2 linked regions of the Hydrogenispora ethanolica genome follow. The protein of the gene in region 1 interacts with the protein of each later gene in a pairwise test. Links are inferred from orthologs where the notes say so. Each region holds a gene or a part of one and is shown in the gene's direction. Other genes may lie near its edges.

Region 1 (8,386 bases):
GAAGAAGAGCTTTACAAGCCGGCTGAACGATGGGATGAGCGCGGCGCGGCCGGAGCATTTCGTTTCACACTCCCTGAAAATTGGGGAATAATAATGGCGCTTGGATTTTTACTCTCAAGAATCCATGACGCAAGAAAGATCTAAAAATTGGTTGCATAAATCAGTGAAGTGAGTTAAAATTATTATCAGGTAATAATAAATTGTTTAGGATGATCATGTCTAGCAACCCTAAAATCATGAAAAAAAACGAACGCCATCGCAAGCTTCTGGATGCGATCCGTCAAAATCCCTTCATCACCGATGAGGAACTGGCGGAGATTCTCCAGGTGAGTATTCCGACGGTCCGTTTGGACCGCATGGAGTTGGCCATTCCCGAAGTTCGCAAACGTACCAGGGAGATGGCTTCCCAATTCTTTGGGGTCTCGCAATCGCTGGCGAATCGGGAAATTGTCGGCGAATTGATCGAGATCGAGCCCGGAAAGAAGGGGTTATCCTTTCTCGATACCGATCGCTCCATGTGCCTTGAGAAATGCAATATCGTGAGAGGCCATATTATTTTTGCCATGGCCAACACCCTTGCCAACGCGGTGGCTGCGGCCCAGGTGGCTGTCACCGGCAAGGCGGAGCTGGATTTCTTGCGGACCGTCCGCGCCGGGGAAAAGCTGATTGCCAAGGCCCAAATCTTGGAGAAAAGAGGACATCGCTTCTTCATTGAAGTGATCGTCCGCTGTAAAGAAGAGATTGTCTGCAAAGGGACTTTCGTGATTCATGGCATGTCGTTGGAAATGGCCCATTATTTGAAACTATTAAAAGACGAAGACTAGGAGGAGTACAATGAAAGAAATTGGAATCTCTTCGATCGGAGCCGCGGTTCCCGAAAAACTGTTGACCAACGCCGATTTGGAAAAAATGGTCGATACCACCGACGAGTGGATAACCACCCGCACTGGAATCCGGGAACGGCATATCCTGCGGCCGGAAGAAAATATTTATGAAATTGTGACCAAAGCTGCCCGGATGGCCTGTGATACCATTGAGTTGGACCCGGATAAGCTGGATTTTATTGTTTCCTCTACCCTTACTCCGGATCGCTTCAGTCCGGCCCAAGCCTGTGAGGTCGCGCGCGAACTCGGGGCCAACCATGGTTTTTGTTTCGATCTGAATGCCGCATGCTCCGGCTTTGTTTTTGGATTGGCAATGGCCGAAAGCCTTCTCAAATCCCGAAATGATCTCAGCTACGGACTGGTTACAGCAGGCGAACAGCTCTCCAGGGTTACGGACTATTCGGATCGTTCCAGTTGCGTGCTTTTTGGTGATGGCGCCACTGCCGCGGTGGTCACCAGCGATCGCCCCCAACATTTGCTGCTCTGTACCGAACTCGGCTCCGATCCCTCGATGTCCCAAGAAGTAGTGATTGGCGGAATCAACGATTTGCTGCAGGACCGGCGTTCCAATTATTATTTTCGCCAGAACGGCAAAGTGGTCTTTAAATTTGCGGTAAGCAAAATCAAAGAACTGTTGGAGACGGTGCCGGCTAAAGTAGGGATTAAGCCGGAACAGATTAAATACGTGATTCCACACCAGGCCAATCAAAGGATTATCGCGGCCGGTAAAGATTTTTCCATTGGCGATATCGAGTTCATCAGCAATATCGAAAAATACGGGAACACTTCTTCGGCATCGATCGGTTTGGCCTTGCACGAAAATTGGCACCGGTTCCAGAAAGGCGATTATGTGATGTTGATAGCCTTCGGCGGCGGACTCAGTTGGGGAGCTGCTTTGATCCAGTGGTAACCTCGGTTCCGATTCTTTCGTTGCTGAGATTCGAGCGAAGTGAAAATTTGTTAAACCATCCTCTATTCATGCCGATATTATGGTATGGATAGAAGGGTGGTTTAATATTGACAATGGATTCAGCGAACATTGATTTTTATCAGAGACTTTTTGAATTGGAGAATGTTTTTGATGGAGAGCTTGATTTTGCTCATCTATCCAAGAACATTTTGAACACGGTAATCCGAGAAACCGCAGCGGTATCGGGTATCGTGTATTGGATCGAAACGGTTCCCAACGAACTGAAGATCAAAACGATCAGCGGCATTCCGACGACCCATATCAATGGAGTCACCAAAGTGTTGCGCCAGCCCGACGGGGTTCTTGAAAGAACCGTCAGGACTCCAGAGGCTTTAATACTGAATGGCTTGCATGAATCGCTTCCCGATGCTCCGGAATTAAAAGGAATGGCGGAATTTTATCGCAGCCTGATGATGATTCCGCTCAGCGTCCAGAGCAAACTGCTCGGATTGATCATCCTTTTTAAAGATCAGGATGCTTTTACCCAAAACCAGTTTGCGGTGTTAAATGCGTTCGCTCCCCGGATAGCCGTGCATCTGGATAACGCGCGTCTCTATCAGGTGACCAAGGAGACGGCACTTGAGAATGCGCGCTTGTACGTGAATCTTTCCAAACTCTATCAGCATGCGACCACCGATCCGCTGACCGGCTTATACAACCGCAACTTTTTGATGCAGCGCATTCGGGAAGAGATCAAAAAGGCCCGGCGCTTTAAGCAACCGTTATCCATTCTCTTTGTCGATTTGGACTATTTTAAGTCCGTCAACGAACAATACGGTCATCAGGTCGGCGATCAGTTATTGACCGAATTTGGTGATTTCATCAAAAAATCGGTCCGGGAATATGATGTCGCTTGCCGCTTTGGCGGCGAGGAATTTGTTATTTTACTCCCTCAAACTCCAGCCGAGAATGCGATGATATTGGCGGAACGTTTGCGGGGAAACATTGTCAAACGACGGTTTTGCGCCGACAAACAGTTAGCCATTACCGCCAGTTTTGGAGTCCATGGGCTCTCCGAAACATCCGATCATTCCAAACTGCTCGATGACGAGCAGCTTCTGTTAGAGATCGAAAACCTAATTGGCGGAGCTGACGAGGCTTTGTATCGGGCTAAAAACGATGGGCGAAACAAGGTGATCCTACACCAAGAACTCGCATGATTCGTCAAAAACCAGTCCAAACTTCCATTATTCTGGAAAGGATAATTCCGGATAGTCGTCGAATAATAATTAATGAGGTGTAGTTGTTGTTTCTAGATTATGCAAAAATCTTTTTGAAATCGGGACAAGGCGGTTCCGGAGCAGTCAGTTTTCGGCGTGAAAAGTATGTTTCCCGCGGCGGTCCCGATGGAGGGGATGGCGGACGCGGCGGTCATATCATATTCGTAGTGGATAGCAATCTGTCGACACTCAGCGATTTTCGGTATCAGCATCATTTCAAGGCCGGCAATGGCGGCAACGGAGAGGCGGTCAACCGGTTCGGAAAAGATGGCGAAGATTTGCGAATTCCCGTTCCAGTCGGAACGATCATTCGAGATGCGGAATCCAAAGCGTTGATTGCGGATTTGACGACTCCCGGAGCTGAATTTGTAATCTTGCGGGGCGGTCGTGGCGGACGTGGTAATTCTCACTTTGCAACTCCGACCCGCCAGACGCCGCGCTTCTCGGAAAAAGGGGAGCTGGGCTCGGAGTTATGGGTGGAGTTGGAGTTGAAGCTCATTGCCGATGTTGGGTTAATCGGTTTTCCCAATGCCGGGAAATCGACGCTGATCTCCAAAATTTCGGCGGCTCGCCCGAAAATCGCCGACTATCCGTTTACCACCCTCACACCCAATCTGGGGGTGGTGGACTATAAGGGACGGAGCTTTGTGGCGGTTGATATTCCCGGTCTGATCGAAGGCGCTCATCAAGGAGTTGGCCTAGGCCATCAGTTTTTACGCCATGTGGAGCGAACGCGATTGCTGATCCAGCTGGTGGATCTCTCGGGCTTTTCAGGGCGCGATCCCTATCAGGATTATCTGCAGATCAACCAGGAGCTGGAATTGTACAATCCCGATTTGGCGCACCGGCCGCAGTTGGTTGTCGCCAATAAAATGGATCTGCCGGAAGCCCGCGCCAATTTTGAAGAATTTCAAGCGAAACTGGCGCCGGTTCCCGTATACTCCCTGTCTGGAGCCACCGGAGCCGGAATCGACGAGCTACTGAATATGATCATTCAGAAGTTGGACGAACTGCCGAAAGCAGCGGCGGTTCCTCTCCCGGAACCGCTGACCCCTCTTCAACCCGCGGGTGAAACATCCGAGATCCAAGTGCTGAGGGATGGGTCCGTCTATATCGTTGAAAACGCCGCTTTAACCAAGCGAATCGCCCGTTTCGACCTGGAAAACGACGAGTCGGTCCGCAGCATGCAAAAGTTGTTAAAGCGATGGGGCGTCGAGGAAGCCTTGGTGAACGCCGGAGTCAAAGAAGGTGATCTGGTTCGGATTGGCGATTTTGAGTTTACGTATTCCGGTGAAGATTAAAACGGGAGGGTGAAACGGTGCTTTGTTTGGAGTGTGGGAATTGTCGAAGAGGTGAGGCGATCTATTATTGTACCGCCCGAAACGAATTTATCGTCACCGAAACGGCGGTTGTCCGCGAAAGACCCAACAGTTCATGGCGCAAAGGCGATCCCAGCTATGAAAACCACCGTCGCCAAATTCGTAAAGACAAAATCGGTTAAACAATGGGTGAAGCTTCCGGCTTCACTTTTTTTTAGCGTTCTTCGCCAAAATATGCTATAATTTTGGCTAATATCGGCAAGCCCACCGTAGACCGGGCGAGCCGACGGAACTACATTTTCGAAGAAAGAGTTGATATTCTTCCATATCGTGCAAAGGTAAAGAGAGAGAGGGCTAAAGTTTTGTTAACGAGCAAGCAGCGGAGTATCTTACGAAGCATGGGAAATGAATTGGAACCGATCCTCATTGTCGGAAAAGGCGGCATTACCGCCAATACCATCGAGCAGCTGGATCAAGCTCTTTCTGCCCGCGAACTGGTGAAGGGCAGAGTGCTCCCGCATACCGAGTGGGATACCCGGGAGACCGCTTCGGAACTGGCGGAGGCGACTGGCGCCGACGTGGTGCAGGTTATCGGCAGGAATATTCTTTTTTATCGTCCGCCGGAGACGGGCCGTTCCCCCAGGATCGACCTTTCCGGGGAGGGATGAAAGTGGATTATTTGGGCCGTTTACAGCAAGCACGGCGGATCGTGGTGAAGGTCGGTACCAGCACTTTAACCCATGCCAGCGGTAAGCTCAATCTGAACCGCATGGAACAGTTGGTGCGCCAATTGGCCGATCTGCAAAATCAGGGCAAAGAAGTGGTTTTGGTAACCTCCGGAGCCGTCGGGGCCGGTCTGGGCCGCCTGGGCCTCAACGAACGCCCATCCTCCATTATTGAGCGGCAGGCAATGGCGGCCATTGGCCAAGGCTTGTTGATGCAGGTTTACGAGAAACTCTTCTCCGAATACGGACCGATCGTGGCGCAGGTTCTATTGACCCGTAATGACATCAGCGATCGAAAACGCTACCTGAACGCCAGGAATACGATTCTGGCGTTGCTGCAATACCGGGCCATCCCGATCATCAACGAGAACGACACGGTGGCCACTGAGGAACTGAAGATCGGCGAGAACGACGCGCTCTCGGCTTTAGTGGCCGGATTGATCGAAGCCGATTTGTTGATCCTCCTTTCGGATGTGGATGGTTTATTCACCGCCGATCCACGCAAAGACCATTCGGCCACACTCATTCCGGTAGTGGTCGAGATTGACCAGCATATCCGGGCGATGGCCGGCGGAGCCGGCAGCTCGTGGGGGACCGGAGGAATGGTTACCAAAATTGAGGCCGCCCAGATGGCGACGGCCGCCGGGACCTCCATGGTATTAATGAATGGCAACGAACCTTCCAGAATTCAGCGGATATTCAACGGAGAACCGGTGGGGACGGCCTTTTTAAGCTCCCATAATGTGGTTTCCAGCCGCAAACGGTGGATCGCGTATGGCCCCCAAGTCAATGGCGCGGTCGTGGTGGATGCCGGCGCGGAACGGGCCTTGCTCCGCCAGGGGAAGAGTCTGTTACCTTCGGGAATTTCCGAACTGCACGGCGAGTTTGAGGAAGGGGATATGATTCAAGTCGTCAATTCCGAAGGAATGGAGCTCGGACGGGGTTTGACCAATTATGGCATGGAACATCTGCAGAAGATTATGGGCAAAAAAAGCATTGAAATCGAAATGATTCTGGGGTTTAAAACTGCCGATGAGGTGATTCACCGGGATAATCTGGTGATTACGGCTTTAAACTAGGGGGTATCGCAATGGAGATCGCGGAGTATGTCGCGGAAATCGGAAGGCGGGCTAAGCAGACCGCGCCCATCCTGGCCCGGTTATCTTCTACCTGTAAGAATCAACTATTGATCAAGATGGCCGATTATCTCGTCGCTGAAAGCGAAGCGATTCTGGCCGCGAACCGGCAAGATGTCGAACAAGGCAAGTCGAAAGGGCTTTCGGCCGCGTTAATCGACCGTCTGACGTTGACTCCCCAGCGAATTCAAGGCATGGCCGAAGGACTGCGGACGCTGGTCAGCCTGGAAGATCCCATCGGGAAGGTCACCGGGATGTGGAAACGTCCCAATGGGTTGGAGATCGGCCAGCAACGGGTGCCTCTCGGCGTGGTGGGAATCATTTACGAGGCGCGGCCGAACGTGACGGTGGATGCCGCGGGACTGACGTTGAAGACGGGAAACGCCGTGATCCTGAAAGGCGGTTCCGAAGCTTTGCATTCCAATCAGGCGCTGGTGGGAACGCTCCGGAAAGCCTTGGCCGATTTGGAGCTGCCTGAGGATGCGGTTATTTTGGTGGAGCGGACTGAGCGGGAAGCGGCCACGGCGCTGATGAAGTTGAATCAGTATTTAGATGTGCTCATTCCGCGCGGCGGTTCCGGACTGATCCGGGCGGTGGTCGAAAACTCCACGGTTCCGGTTATCGAGACCGGTGTCGGGAACTGTCATACCTATATTGACGGCGACGCCGAACTGGAGATGGCCCGTAGGATTGCCTTTAACGCCAAGGTGCATCGTCCGGGCGTCTGCAATGCCATGGAGACGCTGTTAGTCCAGCGGGACATTGCTCCGCGCATCTTGCCGCTGCTCGCCGAGGATTACCAGAAAGCGGGGGTTGAGCTACGGGGCTGCCCTGAGACTTGCCGGCTCATTGCGGCGCGGCCGGCCACGGAAGAGGATTGGGCCACCGAGTACCTGGATCTGATCCTGGCAGTCAAAATCGTGGCCGATGTCCACGAGGCGATCGCGCATATCAACCGCTACGGGACCCGGCACTCCGAGTGCATCGTCACGACCAGTTACGCCAAGGCCCGCTTGTTTTTGGCCGAGATTGACGCGGCCGCGGTTTATGTGAATGCTTCGACACGGTTCACTGATGGTTTTGAATTCGGCTTTGGCGCGGAGATCGGCATCAGCACGCAGAAGCTACATGCCCGGGGACCGATGGGTCTGGAGGCATTGACGACCATTAAGTATATTATTTACGGCGACGGTCAGATTCGGAAATGAATGACGCTTGAGCCGGCATTTTAGGGTCTTGATCAATCTCGGCATGGAGTTGACACAAAGATGATGTTTGGAATGATGGGCGGCACATTTGATCCGATTCACTTCGGCCACCTGGTTCTGGCGGAGAAGGCCCGGGAAGCTTATCATCTTGAGAAGGTACTTTTCGTTCCGGCGGCAATTCCGCCTCATAAGATCGGCGAGGTGTCCACCTCGGCTGCAAACCGCTTGAAAATGGTGGAATTGGCCATTGCCGACCATCCGAATTTTGAAGCTTCCGGCGTCGAGTTGGAAAGAACCGGTCCGTCCTATTCGATCGATACCGTCCGTCAACTCAAGCAAAGCCATCCTGGAATGGAAGCGGCCCTGATCATGGGTTTTGACTCATTGCTGGAGCTTCACTCCTGGAAAGATTATCAATCGATACTGGAGGAAGCCCGGATCATCACCGCCTTCCGCCCGGGGTATCCGATTCTGAAAAAAGGGGATGACTGGCCGGCCTTCCTGCACCCTTTCAGAGAGCGGATTCTCTTTTTGGAAGCGCCGTTGCTCGATATTTCCTCGACTTGGTTGAGAGTGGAGCTAATGTACGAACGGTCGATCCGTTACCTGGTGCCGGATCCAGTACTGGAGTACATCGCGGAAAAGCGAATTTACCGGGATTTTTAAAATTGGCGTCACCGCTGGTATAGTCAGATTTTTTTGACGCACAATATTAACGGTAAAGGGCTGAAGTTGAACCGTTCGCTGGTTTCCTGACTCGAAAAACTGAGTTTTGATGCTCGAATGCTCCGGCAACTTAAAACTCGGGTTAAACAACTGAATCAGAACCGATGATGCCGGGGCCATAAACAGTCAACATATAAACGGTACTGGCTAGCGCGATTTAGGACTGAGCCCTCACGTCCTTACGGATGAAAGAGAGGT
Region 2 (4,506 bases), on another replicon or contig:
ACAAGCCATAAAGAGACCAGATAACCAATAGAGGGGTGAGGAGCGTGCAACAGCCCGTAAAAAAAGAAGCCCGGTTTGAAGGAGTCCAACGGTTTTTTCGAAACGTTTCCGCTGAACTTAAAAAGGTGAACTGGCCCAGCCGCAAGGAATTGACCACCTATACCATTGTGGTCATTGCCACGGTGTTGGTTGTTTCGGTTATCATCACGACTTGGGACTGGTTGTTGACCGTGATCTTTAAAGTCTTCGGATTCTACCGGTAGTAGCGAGGAGAAATCGGATGGAAAAGAATTGGTATGTCATTCATACCTATTCCGGATATGAAAACAAAGTAAAAGCGAATTTAGAACGGCGTGTCGAATCGATGGGGATGGAAGACAAGATCTTCCGCATTTTGGTTCCCACCGAGGAAGAGCTGGAGATTCGCGACGGGAAACGCAAAATTACCAAGAAAAAGATTTATCCCGGCTATGTCATTGTGGAAATGATCTTAACGGATGATTCTTGGTATGTTGTTCGCAATACCCCGGGAGTTACCGGCTTTGTGGGCTCCGGTTCCAAGCCGATTCCGCTCCAAGAGAAGGAGACCAAACTAATCCTGCACCAGATGGGGATCGATGAACCGCGGACCAAGATTGATTTCGAGGTTGGCGAGATTATCAAAGTGATCCGGGGACCGTTTGAGAATTTTTCCGGCTTGATCGAAGAGATTAACCCGGAAAAAGGGAAGATCAAAGTGAAGGTTTCGATGTTCGGCCGGGAAACCCCGGTGGAACTGGATTATCATCAGGTTGAAAAGCTTTAGGATTTCCGGTGTTTTAAAGTGGGAGGGTTTAACCCGTTATAACCACATCAAATTGAAGGAGGTGAAGGGCAATGGCTAAAAAAATTACGGCTTTCGTAAAACTGCAAGTTCCGGCTGGTAAAGCAAATCCTGCGCCACCGGTAGGCCCTGCCCTAGGTCAACACGGCGTCAACATTATGGAGTTTTGTAAGACGTTCAACGAACGCACGTCGAATCAGGCTGGAATGATCATTCCGGTTGTGATCACCGTGTATGAGGATCGTTCGTTTACATTTATCTGCAAAACACCCCCCGTGCCTGTTTTGATTAAAAAAGCCATTAATGTGGAGAAAGGTTCCGGAACTCCGAATAAGGATAAAGTCGGTAAGATCAGCCGGGCGAAAGTCCGCGAGATCGCCGAGCTGAAGATGCCGGACCTGAATGCCGCCAGCGTAGAGGCAGCCATGAGCATGGTCGCCGGTACGGCGCGCAGCATGGGGATTGTGGTAGAAGATTAGTCGCTTCAAACCGTGGGAGGAAGTAATTCCGTTATGACCACAAAGGAGGAAATGATATGCCGAAACATGGAAAACGCTATCAGGAATCCGCGAAATTGGTTGACGGCGTTAAGCTGTATGACCCGGCGGAAGCCTTGAATATTATTAAATCGATGCCAGTAGGTAAATTCGATGAGACGGTCGAGATTTCGATCCGTTTGGGCGTAGACCCGCGTCATGCCGATCAACAGATCCGTGGCGCCGTGGTGCTGCCTTTTGGTACCGGACGTACGGTGAAAGTGGCCGTCTTCGCCAAAGGCGAAAAAGCCAAAGAAGCCGAAGAGGCGGGCGCTGAGAAGGTTGGCGCCGAAGACCTGATTGAAGAGATTCAAAAAGGTTGGATGGACTTTGATGTGGCCGTGGCGACTCCGGATATGATGGGCGCTGTCGGTAAACTGGGTAAGATTTTGGGGCCGAAAGGCTTGATGCCGAACCCCAAGACCGGCACCGTTACTTTTGACGTTGCGAAAGCCGTAAAAGAGATCAAAGCCGGTAAGGTCGAATACCGGGTCGATAAGACCGGTATCGTGCATGTGCCCATTGGGAAGGTTTCTTTTGAAGCGGAAAAGTTGTTGCGTAACTTCCGGACGCTGATGGATGTGATCGTCAAAGCCAAACCGGCCAGCGCCAAGGGGACCTATATCAAGAGCGTGGTGCTTTCGGCTACGATGAGTCCCGGCGTCAAAGTTTCCCCGCAATCGGCCCAGTCGGCTGCGAGCGCCGAGCATTAAAATACGGAAGATTGTACTTCAACTGAATATTTGAATTCGCGCCATAGACAGTAGGCATCGGTAATTGAGCCGATTTAATGGGGAAACCCGCCTACCGAGGCTGGAATGGTTTTCACAGGGTGATAACAGACCTCCAGTTTAGCTATGGGGGTCTTTATTTTTTGTTTCCAAAGGTGATTACTTTTTAAAGGAGGTGTAAACATGGCAAGACCGGAAAAGGAAGCGGCGGTAAGTGAAATTCAAGAAAAACTGCAGAAATCCAAAGCAGTAGTACTCGCCGACTATCGGGGGCTGAATGTTCAGGAAGTTACCGAGCTCCGGAAGAAACTACGGGAAGCCGGCGTCGAGTATAAAGTCGCTAAGAACACTCTGACCAGCCGGGCGGCGAAGTCGGTTTCCATCGAAGGGCTCGATTCCTATCTGAGTGGCCCGACGGCTTTGGCATTCGGATATAACGACCCGGTTACACCGGCGAAAATACTCTCGAATTTTGCCAAAGATCACAAACACTTGGAGCTGAAAGGCGGTATTCTCGAGGGAAAGGTCATTGACTTTAACGCCGTCAAAGCGTTGGCTGATCTGCCTTCCCGCGAGGCATTGCTGGGTCAAGTGGCTGGTTTGATGCAGGCTCCGCTCCGTGGCATGGCTACGGTGCTTTCAGGGCCCATCCGCAATTTGGTTTATGCAGTTGAGGCGATTCGCAAGCAGAAAGCCGGAGAAGAATGATTATTAAAGGAGGATTCTATCGATGAGTAAAGTAAGTGAAGTTTTAGAGATCGTCAAAGGTTTATCCGTTCTGGAATTAAACGAATTAGTCAAAGCTTTTGAAGAGGAATTCGGCGTATCCGCCGCCGCTCCGGTTGCAGTCGCTGCTGCTCCGGCTGCCGCTGCTCCGGTCGCTGAAGAGAAAACCGAGTTTGACGTCCTGCTGGTGAGCGGCGGCGCCCAAAAGATCCAAGTGATCAAAGTGGTCCGCGAAGTAACCGGCCTCGGCCTGAAAGAAGCCAAAGATCTGGTTGACGGCGCTCCGAAGAAAGTCAAAGAAGGCATTTCCAAGGCTGACGCCGAGGAACTCAAGAAGAAACTCGAAGATGCCGGCGCTACCGTTGAACTGAAATAATCGGGTGTTGAAAAAGGGCTGGTTAATTTTCCGGCCCTTTTTTTATTTTTTCCTTGACAGGAAATTCTTACTGTGATATTATAATAATCTGCGAAGTTTGGCAATGGTTTCAAAAAAACTTTTTTAAACAGGTATAATCGCGGCTATAATATTAAAAATAAGTGAATGCGGGCTGAGGTTGCTGAAAAGTAGTTTGACGAATATTCCTTGAACAAAGATAGTGGCGAGGATAACTATTGTTACCTTGCTTTTGTCTGTTTTCGTAGGTACTCAGGCCCGGTTATTACTATTCTGAAGAGGTGAGTGGCTTGCAGGAAGCTGTCCAAAAACATCGTAACAGAGTGAGCTTCGCCAAGATCGAAGAAATCCTGGATATGCCGAACTTAATTGAAGTTCAGCAGAAATCGTATCAGTGGTTTTTAGATGAAGGCTTGCGTGAAATGTTCCGAGACATCTCGCCGATTCAGGATTTTACCGGCAATTTGGTCTTGGAGTTTATCGATTATGCGCTGGGCGATCCGAAATATCCGGTCGAAGAATGCAAGGACCGCGATGTTACATATGCTGCGCCGCTGCGGGTGCGGGCCCGGCTAATCAATAAAGAGACCGGCGAAGTGAAGGAACAAGAGGTCTTCATGGGCGATTTCCCGTTGATGACCGAGAAAGGAACCTTCATTATTAATGGCGCCGAGCGGGTTATCGTTAGCCAGCTGGTCCGTTCGCCGGGCGTCTATTTCGGAAGAACTCAGGATACCACCGGAAAATACCTATACTCCTCCAGCATCATTCCCAACCGTGGCGCCTGGTTGGAGTATGAATTCGATTCCAATGACGTGTTATATGTGCGGATCGATCGGACCCGGAAACTTCCGGTGACCATATTATTGAAGTCTTTGGGATTGGGCAACAACTATCAGCTCAATGATCTCTTCGAAGGCCACGAAGTTATCAAAAACACCCTGGAACGGGATAACACCCAAAACGAAGAAGAAGCTCTGGTTGAGATCTATAAACGGTTGCGTCCGGGTGAACCGCCGACGGTCGATAGCGCGCGTAGCCTTTTTGAGACGTTGTTTTTTGATCCGAAACGCTACGATCTGGCCTCGGTGGGACGTTATAAGATCAATAAGAAACTGGGCTTGAACTTCCCCGCCAAATCGACCAAACCGTATGTGGATGCCGAGGGAAACGAGGTTCCGGGCCAGGAAGCCGTAAAGACCTTAATGAAGGAAGATGTCATTGAGGTTGTAAAATACTTACTGAATTTGTTTGGCGGGGTCGGCGAGATCGATGACATCGACCACCTCGGCAACC

The links.
Region 2: the proteins of obgE (region 1) and rplL interact in binary tests that used the Escherichia coli proteins (3 or more experiments, as listed by UniProt). The link is inferred for Hydrogenispora ethanolica from one-to-one orthologs.

The regions. Positions count from the first base shown.
Region 1 is NZ_SLUN01000022.1:80,694-89,079, reverse strand. The notes cover bases 2,309-5,236. They hold obgE (GTPase ObgE), read left to right. Parts: upstream 2,309-3,097; coding sequence 3,098-4,375; downstream 4,376-5,236. Other genes in these bases: proB (glutamate 5-kinase), read left to right, coding at 5,064-5,236; EDC14_RS17010 (YhbY family RNA-binding protein), read left to right, coding at 4,756-5,061; EDC14_RS17025 (sensor domain-containing diguanylate cyclase), read left to right, coding at 2,309-3,014. Also shown: EDC14_RS26850 (hypothetical protein), read left to right, coding at 1-144; transcription factor FapR, read left to right, coding at 216-824; EDC14_RS17030 (beta-ketoacyl-ACP synthase III), read left to right, coding at 835-1,794; more of EDC14_RS17025, read left to right, coding at 1,908-2,308; more of proB, read left to right, coding at 5,237-6,197; EDC14_RS17000 (glutamate-5-semialdehyde dehydrogenase), read left to right, coding at 6,209-7,462; nadD (nicotinate-nucleotide adenylyltransferase), read left to right, coding at 7,523-8,128. UniProt on the Escherichia coli protein: An essential GTPase which binds GTP, GDP and possibly (p)ppGpp with moderate affinity, with high nucleotide exchange rates and a fairly low GTP hydrolysis rate.
Region 2 is NZ_SLUN01000065.1:394-4,899, forward strand. The notes cover bases 1,569-4,506. They hold rplL (50S ribosomal protein L7/L12), read left to right. Parts: upstream 1,569-2,820; coding sequence 2,821-3,192; downstream 3,193-4,506. Other genes in these bases: rplA (50S ribosomal protein L1), read left to right, coding at 1,569-2,072; rplJ (50S ribosomal protein L10), read left to right, coding at 2,274-2,798; rpoB (DNA-directed RNA polymerase subunit beta), read left to right, coding at 3,567-4,506. Also shown: rpmG (50S ribosomal protein L33), read left to right, coding at 1-24; preprotein translocase subunit SecE, read left to right, coding at 45-263; transcription termination/antitermination protein NusG, read left to right, coding at 281-805; rplK (50S ribosomal protein L11), read left to right, coding at 877-1,302; more of rplA, read left to right, coding at 1,359-1,568. UniProt on the Escherichia coli protein: The binding site for several of the GTPase factors involved in protein synthesis (IF-2, EF-Tu, EF-G and RF3). Is thus essential for accurate translation.